Regions from separate parts of the Terribacillus sp. JSM ZJ617 genome, predicted to be linked through region 3. Evidence: riboswitches for the same ligand, from Rfam matches in the RefSeq annotation. Region 3 holds a riboswitch; each other region holds the start of a gene.
What was found. Region 3 has a riboswitch for thiamine pyrophosphate ahead of thiT (energy-coupled thiamine transporter ThiT). Riboswitches for the same ligand answer to the same signal wherever they lie in the genome.
Positions count from the first base shown of each region.

Region 1: another riboswitch for thiamine pyrophosphate. It lies ahead of ACH6C1_RS13270 (YkoF family thiamine/hydroxymethylpyrimidine-binding protein); the one in region 3 lies ahead of thiT (energy-coupled thiamine transporter ThiT).
Region 2: another riboswitch for thiamine pyrophosphate. It lies ahead of tenA (thiaminase II); the one in region 3 lies ahead of thiT (energy-coupled thiamine transporter ThiT).

Region 1 covers NZ_JBISEQ010000003.1:343,378-347,591, forward strand. The annotation lists gene ACH6C1_RS13260 (ABC transporter ATP-binding protein) at 1-889, opposite strand, end outside; gene ACH6C1_RS13265 (ECF transporter S component) at 886-1,464, opposite strand; gene ACH6C1_RS13270 (YkoF family thiamine/hydroxymethylpyrimidine-binding protein) at 1,461-2,072, opposite strand; TPP riboswitch at 2,150-2,254, opposite strand; gene ACH6C1_RS13275 (magnesium transporter CorA family protein) at 2,425-3,369, shown strand; gene ACH6C1_RS13280 (erythromycin esterase family protein) at 3,460-4,214, shown strand, end outside.
Region 2 covers NZ_JBISEQ010000004.1:92,403-96,616, forward strand. The annotation lists gene thiM (hydroxyethylthiazole kinase) at 1-731, opposite strand, end outside; gene thiD (bifunctional hydroxymethylpyrimidine kinase/phosphomethylpyrimidine kinase) at 718-1,554, opposite strand; gene tenA (thiaminase II) at 1,547-2,245, opposite strand; TPP riboswitch at 2,361-2,461, opposite strand; gene splB (spore photoproduct lyase) at 2,522-3,550, opposite strand; gene ACH6C1_RS13985 (transcriptional regulator SplA domain-containing protein) at 3,543-3,788, opposite strand; gene ACH6C1_RS13990 (methyl-accepting chemotaxis protein) at 3,977-4,214, opposite strand, start outside.
Region 3 covers NZ_JBISEQ010000002.1:5,642-9,855, forward strand. The annotation lists gene ACH6C1_RS06255 (response regulator transcription factor) at 1-389, shown strand, start outside; gene ACH6C1_RS06260 (peptide MFS transporter) at 431-1,804, opposite strand; TPP riboswitch at 2,014-2,113, shown strand; gene thiT (energy-coupled thiamine transporter ThiT) at 2,196-2,762, shown strand; gene ACH6C1_RS06270 (YflT domain-containing protein) at 2,797-3,147, opposite strand; gene ACH6C1_RS06275 (hypothetical protein) at 3,341-3,697, shown strand; gene ACH6C1_RS06280 (class I SAM-dependent methyltransferase) at 3,836-4,214, shown strand, end outside.

The DNA of each region.
Region 1 (4,214 bases), on a different contig from region 3:
TCTCCACCTGAATGATTTGCTCTTTCTTCTGCAAAACCTCTGAAGTTTTCGTCTGAAACTGCAAACCATGAGGGAGAAGGTCAACAGTAAGCGGCCAAGGCTTTGGAAGCTGTGCTTGCTTGGCAAGCAGAACTGCTTCTGGCAGCCAAATGCCGCGCTGCTGCAGCTCCTCGTCATAGAGATTGACTGCTTCACTCAAATCTCCGTCAAAGAATAAAGAGCCATCTCGCTCCAATAGCATTGTCCGGTCAATAATTGGCAGCCAATAGTCAATATTGTGCTCTATGATAAAAAGTGTGATATCCTGCTGTTCTTTTAACTTACGTATTGTTTCGACAAGGTCTTTGCTCGCAGCCGGATCCAGGTTGGCCGTCGGTTCATCTAAAATAAGCATCCGAGGCTCGAGAGCCAAAACTGCAGCCAGTGCAAGCTTTTGTTTCTGTCCGCCGGATAGGGTGTGAATTTGATCTTTTCTCCGATGCTGTAAACCTACAAGGGAAAGGACACGATCGATTTCTGAATTCATCAAATCAGGAGCCATTTTTTTATTTTCTAAGCCGAAAGCAATCTCGTCTTCTAAGGTTAGCATGCAGAACTGTGTTTCGGGGTCCTGAAATACAGTACCAACCTCTAAGTTGATTTTTCCACTTTTGAAATCCTCGATCTTGGATCCAGCGAAGTAGATACTGCCGCTCATCTTTCCATCAAGTTCTTTTGGATACAACCCGTTCAAACAGTACGTGAGTGTGCTCTTACCGGATCCGCTTGGTCCAAGCAGGAGTATGCTGTCTCCTTCCTGGACCGTAAAACTCAAATCAGATAAGGTAGGATTGCTTTCTTCCTCAAATGTCACGGTAAGCTGGTTTACTTCCAGAAGGGGTTGTTTCATCCTGCTTTTCGCTGGCGATAAGTTTTGCCAAGAGGAAAGCTAGTCAATGTTCCTGTTTTCGCCAGCGCCTCACTGATTGCTTTGCCGATCAAGCCACTTATGACAGCTCCGCTGATGATCCGGACAACAAGCATAAGCACAACGTAAGAAGGGTCAAGAGCCACAAAGCCGCCGCGGAAATAACCCCAGATGAAACTTGTGATGGCAGCTCCAACACCAGCACCCATCAATACAAGGACATGATAAGAGCGATAGCGTGTGATAGCAAATGCTGCTTCAGCACCGAGTCCCTGCACAATAGCAGAAAGGATGACAATTGGTCCGACGCTGCTTCCGATCAGCACTTCGACAACTCCTGCTATTGTTTCCGATACAAGGGCAACTCCGGGTTTTTGAATGATATACGCTGCAACGATGGAGACGAGGAACCATACCCCGAAGATGATATCGGTTCCGATTGGTCCGACAAGTCCCATCATGACGACGTTGACCGGAAGGAATAAGAGATAAACAATACCGAACACGACAGCGAGTGCTGCCATGACGACGATATCTTTCATGCGCCAGCTTTTCATTTGACTACACCCTTGGCAGACGGGCTGTTCGCAGACATTGTCACCGTCATAACTGTATGGGATGATCCGGACGCCTCAGTCTCAGTGAAAACATGCTCCAAACCATCGAAGACGTCAAAAGCATTGCCATCAAGACGAGTAGAGTAATGTGACTTGGAAACAGTGATCCCTCGAGTGCGCATATTCTCTATCTGAGTATAGATGGTATCCATATAATTTCCGCCGCCTAAAGGATAAAGCGAGAATTTGGATGCTGTCTCAAGCTTTATATCTTTAACATTCGGAAGGTTCAGCTTCGTTTCATCCTCAGCCATATAAACATCCCCAGTAGAATCTCCAGGACAGCCGATGGAATATGTACCATTGAACACAACATGATCGCCATCTTTGGCTGCTGCCAGGAAAATAGCAGAGGTGACATCGAATACATGCGGTATTCTCCCGCGCACTAGTGTAGTGACATCGTCCGTCTCAATCCATACTTTCGACGTATCCACGGTTCTTAGTGCCTCTAATATAATTTCTTTGAACCTGTCGGCCATTGGATAAACCGAAAAACTGCAACCGGCAATCCGGCTGGTCCCGCAATGATTTTGGATTTCCATCATGATTCCTCCTATTTTTTTGCATATAAAAAGCGACGGCACCATAGGGCGCAGTCGCAGAATATACAGAAAGAAATAGGGCAATTCTGGCTGCACTTCCCCACGCTGGTATTATCCAGATCGAGTTCTAAGGGTCAGAATCACTTGATTCCTCTCAGCCGTTACCAGCTCCCCCAGTGCGTCGCAAGCTTATGCAATTGATACGTCTATAGTAAAAAAGATAGCTCGATTTGTAAAGGATTTCTTGCTGAAACATTCTGATTTATAGAGTGGTGACAGTGGAAAGTGAGGTGAGAAGAAAGGATTATCCCGCAACATATAAGGGAAGTAGAAAAGAAAAAATGGAGGGAAAAACATGGAGAAGCACGCTTTTTCAGGTACTGCATGGGAGTGGCTTCAGTTAGATGAGAAGAAGGATTTAGAGAAAAAAGACGAGCTAAACGCATACACCATACATATTCCATGGGTAAAACATATACATTCTTCCGACACGAATAGTCTGCAGATGGAGACGACAAATCAGGACTCTCTGGCTCTTTGGGGCTCGCTCATATACGTTCAGGAAGCAGACAAGAAGGAAGAAAAGCACCTTTTTCACTTTTTTGTAAAGGAGACCACGCTGCTGACAACTGCACTAGATTTTAAGCTGCTGCCGACTACAAACCAAGATGATATTCTCGCTAAAATGCAACATGCGGACAATGCGATTGAAGGATTTATGATCCTCCTGGGAGAAATCATTTCAGCATTTTTACATAAAATCGATCAATATGAAGTCAGATTGAAGGACTTGCTTTGGCAGGTAAAAGAGAATAATGATACAAAGCTGCTTAACAAAATTGCTGAAAATCGGCATGAGATATTAGTATGGAAGAACTTTTTGATTCCGTTTATAGAGGTTAAAACTGGTGTAGTCGAAGCATTTGGGGAGAAATATACAGAGAACATCTATTTTAAACGAACACATTATCGTTTTGAACGCTGTGAGAATCTTGTTCGGGCGTATGAAGAGGAAATCAGAGGATTGATTGATTTTGAAGATGTCGTCTCTTCTTTCAGGGGCAATGAGATTATGAAGACACTGACTGTTATGACTGTCCTTTTTACACCAGTCATGGCGCTTGGCGCATTATGGGGCATGAACTTTGATGATATGCCAGAATTGAAGTGGAAGTTCGGGTATGCAGGAGCCCTCATCTTAATACTACTTTCGACTCTTCTGGTTTACTGGTTCTTGAAGGCGAAGGGCTGGACAGGAGATATGCTGAAATCCAAGAAAAAGCAAAAATACGTCGATTAAAAGTGGCAGAATATTAACTGAAGGTATTTTTTCATCACATTAATCACAATTTAAACCTAACACACTTCAAAGTGAAAGTTGGGTTTTTAAATGGATTTAAAGACAATACAATCGATTAAAAAATACGCAATACCATTAACTGGTGAAGCGGAATTAAGTATCGTAACTGAAAGGACCGGCAATGCAAAATTTGTTTTGCTTGGAGAAGCGTCGCATGGTACATCTGAGTTCTATACCGTACGTGCGGAGATAACCAAAAAGCTGATCATGGAGAAAGGTTTTGCTTTTGTGGCGGTAGAAGGGGACTGGCCTGCTTGTCAGGCTGTAAACCGCTACATCAAAGGCTATGATACAGAAAGCCAATCAGCTCGGGAGGTCCTTAGCAGCTTTAATCGATGGCCGACGTGGATGTGGGCGAATGAAGAAATTCTTGATTTGATTGAGTGGATGAAGACATACAATGAAAATCACGACGTGCAGCCGAAAGTTGGCTTCTATGGAATAGACATGTACAGTCTTTGGGAATCCATGGAGGAAGTGATTTCGTACTTAACGAAGATTGATTCCCCTGACGTCGAAATTGCCAAAAAAGCATTTACTTGTTTTGAACCATTCAACAGAGACAATCAGGAATATGCTGTTTCTGCTGGTCTATATTCTGAAGGCTGTATTGATGAGGTTGCAAAGCTATTAGCAACGATTCAAAAAAAGAAAGATCAGTATCCATGTGAAGAGGAGCTCCGTCTTAACCTGGAGGTAAATGCGCTCGTAGCTTATAATGCCGAGCATTTTTACCGCTCGATGGTCGTTCGAGATGAAGAATCATGGAATATAAGGGATACACA
Region 2 (4,214 bases), on a different contig from region 3:
TGATCAAGAAAAGCAACCTGAAAGCTGCCTGGAGCGTTTACTGTCATAGCCGCTTTCTCTGCTGCAATACCATAAAAGGCAAGAGCACCGATGCAAGCTTTCAGTACGTTGTCAGCTGCTCCTGCACATGCCGCTATAACGGCACCGAGCAAGCAGCCAGACCCTGTTATTTTACTTAGCATCTCATGCCCATTAGCTACACTATACGTATGGTTCCCATCTGAAAGGATATCTATTTTACCGGTTGCAATCACAATAGCATCCAATTCCCTGGCCAGCTGCTGCACAATTCTTGGTGAAATACCATCATCGGATCCATCTACACCTTTCACTTTGACAGATGTTCCGCCTAGGACGGATATTTCACCTGCATTACCGCGAATAACAGTGACATCCACCTCCGCCAATATGCGGCGGGCCGTTTCTGTTCTGTACGCTGTGGCACCTATTCCGACGGGATCGAAAATCACTGGTATTCCGAGCCTATTCGCTTCTTTTCCGGCTAGGATCATTGCTTCCACATCCGCTGCGGCAAGTGTGCCGATATTCAATAGCAGCGCCTGTGCATGCTGGACCATCTGCGCGGCTTCTTCCTTTGCTGATGCCATCACAGGAGAAGCTCCGAGTGCGATCAAACCATTCGCCGTAAAGTTAATGACAACCTGATTGGTAATGCAGTGAATCAATGGGTTTCTCTCCCGGACTTGCTTTATCACATCAGTATACTTCATTATGCTGTTCCTCCTGAACTGGCACACCTTGCAGACGGTACCCCCAATGATTTGTCGGACCATTCCCTTTTCCAAGCTGAAGCGAATACGAAATCGCATCTGTCACAAAATCCTTACCGATCCGAACTGCTTCTTGCAGAGATTTCCCTTTAGCCAGTTCTGCGGTTATCGCTGCAGAATACGTGCATCCCGTCCCGTGCGTGTGCTTCGTCTGTATACGTTCTGCTGTGTAGGCTGTGAAGCTATTTCCGTCATAGAGCCAGTCTGACGCAGATGCTCCTTCCATATGACCGCCTTTCATCAGGACAGCTTTAGCCCCATATTCCTGGACAATCATTTTCGCTGCGGTTTTTATGCTATTTTCATCTTCGATACGAATACCCGTGAGTTCCTCTGCTTCCGGTATATTCGGTGTAATCAGGGCAGCGAGTGGAACAAGATGTTTCTTCAATGCATCTCTGGAATCCTCTCCCATGAGTGCATGTCCGCTTTTAGCATACATGACAGGATCCATAACATAGGCAGTCTTTGATTTAATCAAAACGGCAGCGACGCAGCGCATCATCTCTTCTGATGCAATCATCCCCGTTTTTACAGCAGATGGGGTGATATCAGAGAAGATTGATTCCAGCTGCTGTTCAAGAAATTCTACTGGAACATGATGCACTGCCTGTACTCCTGTCGTATTTTGGGCAACGAGGGAGGTGACAACGCTCATTCCGTATACTTCAAGCTCCTGGAAAGTTTTCAAGTCAGCCTGGATTCCAGCCCCTCCCGAAGGGTCTGTTCCTGCAATTGTCAAAGCGCTCCTTATATCAGGCATGAATGGACGCCCCTTTCAATGGGATCATCCAGTCTTGCTGTGTGGCTGCCATCTCCCAAAAATTATACTCCAGCATACAGCTCTTAAGAAAAGCTTTCCGTGCACGTTCCTTTGCAGCCGTTCCCGCTGTCTCGGCCCACTTGTCCAGTCGCTTGCTAAGTTCTGACGTCACATCCGGCATACCGTCTTCCCTGCTGGCATAAAACTGAATCCACTCCTGGAATGGATTGGATTCGTCAGGTGCCTTTGTTTCGATAATATGTGCCGCCAGCGCTTGATACGTCCATGGGCAAGGAAGCAGTGCCGCCATCAGCTCCCCTATATCTCCTTGTACGGCACTGCTCATCATGTGTGAAATATAATGGTCAGCAGCAGGCGGTGGTGTCATCCGCTGCAGATCCTCGTATTGCACACCTGCTGCCTTGCAGAAGACGTTATGCGGATGAATCTCGCTGTGCAGGACAAAATGAATTTGGGACTGATAAAATTCCATCTCTTCTCGGGTTTCGCATTTACTGACTGCCAAACCGTAAATACGGGCAAATGCTGTCAAATACTCATAGTCAGCTTTCACATAATGGATCAATGCCTCACGCGGCACATATCCATTCGCAACTCCTTCTACGAAAGGATGTGCATAGATTGCTTCGAATACCGGGTTTGCTTCTTCTCTCAATTGTGCAGAAAACATGTTTTTCTCCTCCTATTGGAGAAAGCCCCGTCGGAAGGGTGAATGGCGCCGGCCATATAAAAAAGCCGCTCCAGAAGTATGGAGCGACTCGTATAGTCAAGTGTGCAGAAAATACACGAATCCGGCTCCACTTCCCTACGCTGGTGTTAACCAGATCAGGTTCAAAGGGATAAAGATCACTCTTATCTCAGCCAAATGGCACCCCTAGTGGACTTCCTCGAAATTCAATTGTCCTCTTAACTATCACATGCACAGATGCGATTGTCAACCGATGAATCAAGTGAAATATTCAATCCTGGATTGCGGGAACATTTTATAGATTGTGCTTCCTATGACATCCTTTATTTCTTCTTGCTCCTCATTTTGGTAGACGTATTTTCCGATACCATAGCGCCCCCATTTATATTTCCGTTTGCTTTCATCCAGCTCAAGCTTCGACATCGGATAATTTTTCTCGATAACGCGCTTTGCCGGCTTCGTGAATCGATGCTGGATCAATTCGAATGTCAGATTCTTTTTGGCATGTTCAGGCAGGGCTGCTTCCAGATGCTCGAGCATTTCCGGATAGCCCTTCTGCCAGCCGTCATGCAAATAAATCGGAGCGACGATGAATCCAAGCGGATAACCGGCCTCGGCTACTTTCACCGCAGCTTCGATTCGATCCTTCAAACGGGAAGTCCCTGGCTCAAAATATTTGATCACATAATCATCATTGATGCTGAAGCGGAATCGTGTTCGTCCTTGATGGTCAGCGTCCAGCAAATGATCCACATGGGCGAATTTCGTTACAAATCGCAGTTGTCCGTGCTTGGACCGACCGAAATATTCAATTGCATGTTTCAGCGTATGCGTCAGATGGTCGATACCAACGATATCTGACGTACAGGAAGCCTCAAACCGTGTTTCTTCCGGGGCTCTTTCCTGCATGTACTGCTCTGCCGCATCAAATATTTCATCCGTATTCACATACGTACGGATATAAGGTTTGGATCCCATCGTCGTTTGCAGGTAACAATAATGGCAATGCCCCATGCAGCCTGTCGCAAATGGGATAGCGTATTCTGCTGATGGTTTCGATGTATCGAATTTCAGTGTTTTCCGAACGCCGACGACAAGCGTTGATTTGGCAGTACGGTACTTCTGGAAATCATTATCACCAGGCAGGTTCCGAACCTGATTATGGGAAGTTGTCTCGCGTATTTCTACACCCATGTCCCTGAATTTATTCCGCAGCTTCACGCCGAGCGGATACTCTAATGCCCTAGGCTCTATATACACAAGCTGCGGTACAAATGGCTTAACCATAATAGCCTCCATCGGCTAAACCAAAAGCGGATACATATGCTTCTTCCGCCTCTCCGAGATCCTGATAAACCGCCACCTCATCATTGAGCGGATAATAGGTTTCATACACAAACAGAGCCAGTTCCCCTGGCTTTTCCGGGTTATGGACGACCGCAGCCTCTTGTATATTGGCTACTCCCTGTGCATGGGGGTTGCGGATAATTACATAGACGATTTCTCCTGCTTGAAAAGCATCCATTACATTGCCTCCTTTGTACATACTGCGACTAGTATGCACAATTCGGTTACAAACAATGTAAAAAAGTGAACCCTTTTCCAGGAAGTATCCGTCTACTTCTTAGAGGAGGGTTCATATGAAATGGATGATATATGTTTTTCTATTATTAATCTTATCCTTTATTGGTTACTATCTGCTAACCAATTAACTTACACACGGAAACGAGCAATAGCGGTTTGAAGCTCCTCTGCCATAAATGCAAGAGAACTGGATGATGCCGCAATTTCCTGCATGGCAGCCAGCTGCTGTTCTGTTGCAGCTGACACACTTTCGGTCGAAGCTGCTCCTTCTTCTGCGACCTCGTTCACATCCCCAAGTGACATATTGACTGAATCTGTACCAGCAATCATACCTTCCAGAGCAACTCTCACCTCTTTGAATTCATCC
Region 3 (4,214 bases):
GCATAGAGAAGGTTTTGATGCTGACGACCTTTTCTACGGCTGCTTATGTAAAGGAAGCTATGAAGCTGAAGGTTGAGGGGTATTTGCTGAAAGATACACCTAGTGATCAGCTTGCACATGCTGTAAGAGATATTGTGTATCATGGACGCGCGGTAATTAGTCCAGAGATAACTTATCAATTCGTACAAGGCATCGATAACCCATTAAGTGAACGTGAAAAGGAAATTCTCCACCTTGCTGAAAAAGGGTTCTCCACAAAGCAAATTGCAGCGGAACTATTTTTATCACCAGGAACTGTCCGGAACTATTTCTCGGAACTACTGGATAAACTTGGAGCGCAAAATCGATCCCAAGCAGTCTATATAGCGAAAGAAAAGGAATACATATAAAAAACACAGTTCCTTGGAGTGAAGGAACTGTGTTTTTTGGATTAATCACGCGCATCCAACATAGATTGCAGTTTTTTGGAGACTGCTAGCAGGATGATACCTACTACAATCGCTGCTGCACCGATTACACTGAATATCTCCACATAACCAAGTGATTCTGTCAATGCAGCAAGCTGTCCAGCGATAAGGCTGGCAATACCAGTTGCGGCCATCCAGACACCCATCAATAGAGAAGCGATTTTCACCGGTGCTACTCGACTTACCATCGATAGCCCAACGGGTGACAGACATAGTTCGCCTAACGTATGGAACAGATAAGTGAAGACGATGAATAGAATATTAGCTCTGTGAACGATATTCCCTTCGTCACTACCTGTATAAAGCACTGCTGGTACTAAAATCATAAACCCTAATCCCAATAGAATCATACCCATGGACATTTTTGTCGTTGTACGGAAATCTCCGCGTTTTGATTTACTTAATTTCAACCAGATTGCAGAAACGATTGGTGCAAGGATGACAATGAACAATGGGTTCACAGATTGGAACCAGGATACAGGTATCGTATAACCGCCAATACTTCGATCAATAAAATCTCTCGTATATAGTGTTAAGGAAGTACCAGCTTGTTCAAAGCCAGCCCAGAAGAAGATGATGAATACAGCTAGAATCAGTACTGCACCTGTCCGCTTCTTATCAGCAGCTGTCATTTTTGCAGGAACGCTTCCCGCAGCTATATTAGTACGCGCAGGTTTTGTGCCAATATCACCTAAATAACGCTTACCTAACAAGCTAAAGATCAACTGACCGATAACCATACCAATAGAAGATGCCAAGAATGCCCATTTGAAGCCAAAGTGTTCAATTCCAGCAGCATCAGTTGTGTGGAATAGATCCTCAGCAAGGAATCCTGCAATTAGAGGAGAGAAGAATGCACCGATGTTGATACCCATGTAGAAGATGGTAAATGCAGCATCTTTACGTTTATCCATCGGATGATACAACTCACCAACATGTGTTGAGATATTCGGTTTGAAAAAGCCGTTACCAATTATTAGGAACAACATACCGATATATAATCCCCACTGATTGTTGAATAGGAATATTGTGAAATCTCCGATCGCCATTGTTACGCCACCAATAGTGATAGCGGTACGTAGGCCGATATACTTGTCAGTCAAGTAACCGCCAATAATTGGCGTAAAGTATATAATTCCTGTGTACAAACCATAAATTAATGCAGCTTGCTGCGTATTCATGCCCAATCCGCCGCTAATTGCTGCAGCAGTTAAATAAAGCATTAAAACTGCACGCATACCATAGTAGCTATATCTTTCCCACATTTCGGTGAAGAAGAGAAGATACAATCCCTTTGGATGCTTCTTCCCTTGTGGGATTGTAGCTGGTGTATCCATTTTAAATCCTCCCTTTTTAAAGAACATTGTCCATTATACGTCATAGTTTTTCTCGAATTCAAACAATTTCGTTAGATGAAGTAAAAGTAATAAAATTGCTAAAATTAGCACTTGGGTAATATTTCACTTATAGGAAATATTATTAATTATTGCTAACGCTGTCATTTTTCTATATAATAGATGGACAACAGAAAACAAAACGGTACAAAAAAGCCTGCAGGGGGAGCCATTTCGGCTGAGATGGACGTATGTCCAGACCCTTCGAACCTGTGAGTTAGCACTCGCGTAGGGATGTAGCTTCTTTGATGGGGAAACAATGCACATTGGGCCATCGGAAGAATCCCACTGCAGCATTGTTTTTTTGTTGCATTCTTTATTAGGGGAGAAAAATATGCAATCAAGAAGCAGGGTTTTATTTTTAGTAGAGGTGGCGATATTCGCCGCACTTGCATTCGTATTGGATTTATTTTCATTTAAAGCATGGGCGCAGGGAGGGAGTATCTCCTTGCAGATGGTCCCAATTTTCTTAATGGCGTTTCGGTGGGGATGGAAAGGCGGACTTACAACAGGATTAGTAGTCGGACTGCTGCAATTAGTTACCGGTCCTTATATAATACATGTTGTCCAGGGTTTTATGGATTATCCTCTAGCCTTCACTTTAGTTGGGCTGGCTGCTGTCACAGCTGGATCCGCTCGTAAGGCTGCAAAAGAAAATAACCGCACAAAGCTTGTAGGAATGTTGATCATCGGAACATTGATTGGCAGTATAGGTCGATTTGCAGCACATTTTGTAGGTGGAATGGTCTTCTTCGGATCTGCAGCTGCACCAGGACAAACTGTTTGGGCTTACTCGCTCATATACAATGGCTCTTACCTGCTGCCAAGCTTTGTAGCCAGCATTATAGTTATTCTCATTCTCGTTTTGGCTCAGCCAAAACTTATCTTACCGAAAAAATAAGAAAAGGCGCTGTCTCATGACAGTGCCTTTTCATTTAGATAAGCAAGCCTTCGACGTTATCTGTTCCAGTTACAATCAAAAAGATTTTACCTTCATCAAGATCCTCTTCAAAATCCTCGGCTTCTTCTTGGGAAAAACCGATTTCTTTCAATTTTGCACGAAGTTCATCGCCTTGTTTACTGAACATGCTACCAACAGCACTTTTAGCACCCATCTCGGATAACCCAATCGTATTGGCATCCACTTTACTGGATACACGTTTTGTTCTGTCATCATCATGTGACAATACATAGATGTTATCTTTGTTTACGCCTTTTGTGCTTAAAAGTTGAATGTCTTCTTGCAGCTTTTCATCGTTCGTGTACTCTTTTAAATATGGTTTCAAGTTGAATTCTCCTTTTTTAGCTAATTTGATGTACTAAATGTCTACCCGCTGGCTAGAAAATAAAACCAACAATATTAATTACAAACAATCAATATAGTATGTCTATTATCTGAAATTCGGCTTACAGACGCTGTATGTTGTGATAAACTAAAGAGAAAATCGAAGTTTCCAGTCCTGGTGAGGAGGAAACAATATGGCAGATATCATTGATTTGGACCAGTTTAAGACTAAAAGATGCTTATGTCAGGTTGCCAAAATGAAAGGTATCGAATACGAAATATACTTGACTGTCGTTAAATATGTGGACAAGCATACAGAGAAGCTACTTCCTGAGTATGCTTTTAAAACGACAGATTCCGATCTGTATAAGATATTCAATGGGAATCGCAAACTTTTTTTGAAAAGTTATCATGACTTGCTGCGTTATTGGGAGATCCCGCTGATTGATGCAGAAAATCCTGCTAATATGGAATTTGAACGTTTTCCTAAAATAGGGGATCTATGTGCTTTTATTGACCGAAAAGTTCAAACAGATAAATATACGTGTTGAAAGGACAGCTGGATGTATCAGCTGTCCTTTTTGAATGAAGGATAGAAAATGTTAATCCGTGAGAGCATAGGGGAGATACGTTTAGCTTTGTATTGGAAGGGCAATACAGAACTAATTGATTCAAAAGGAGAGAGTCATATGGTGAATAAGACAACAGAAGTTTCCGCAGCAGAAGTGCTAGAGCTATTGGAAATTGAGGGCGGAGAAAAAGTGATAGTTTTCGGTGCTGGTAATGGTAATTTGGTTATTCCTATTGCTCATAAAACAAAGGATCGCGTTACAGCTCTTGAGAAAGATGAAAATTTATTGGAAGAGTTAGCACTTCGTGCAGAAGAAGAGACACTAACGAATATCGACCGGATGCCGAGTGGATTAGACAGGCTTCTTAATTTCCCCGACGCTTCCTTTCAACGTGGACTTGCAGCATTCGTGCTGGATAGCTTAGATGAACCAGAGCAGGCAGCGGCGGAAATGTACAGAGTGACTATTGAAAAAGGTATCATGATAGCGCTCGGCT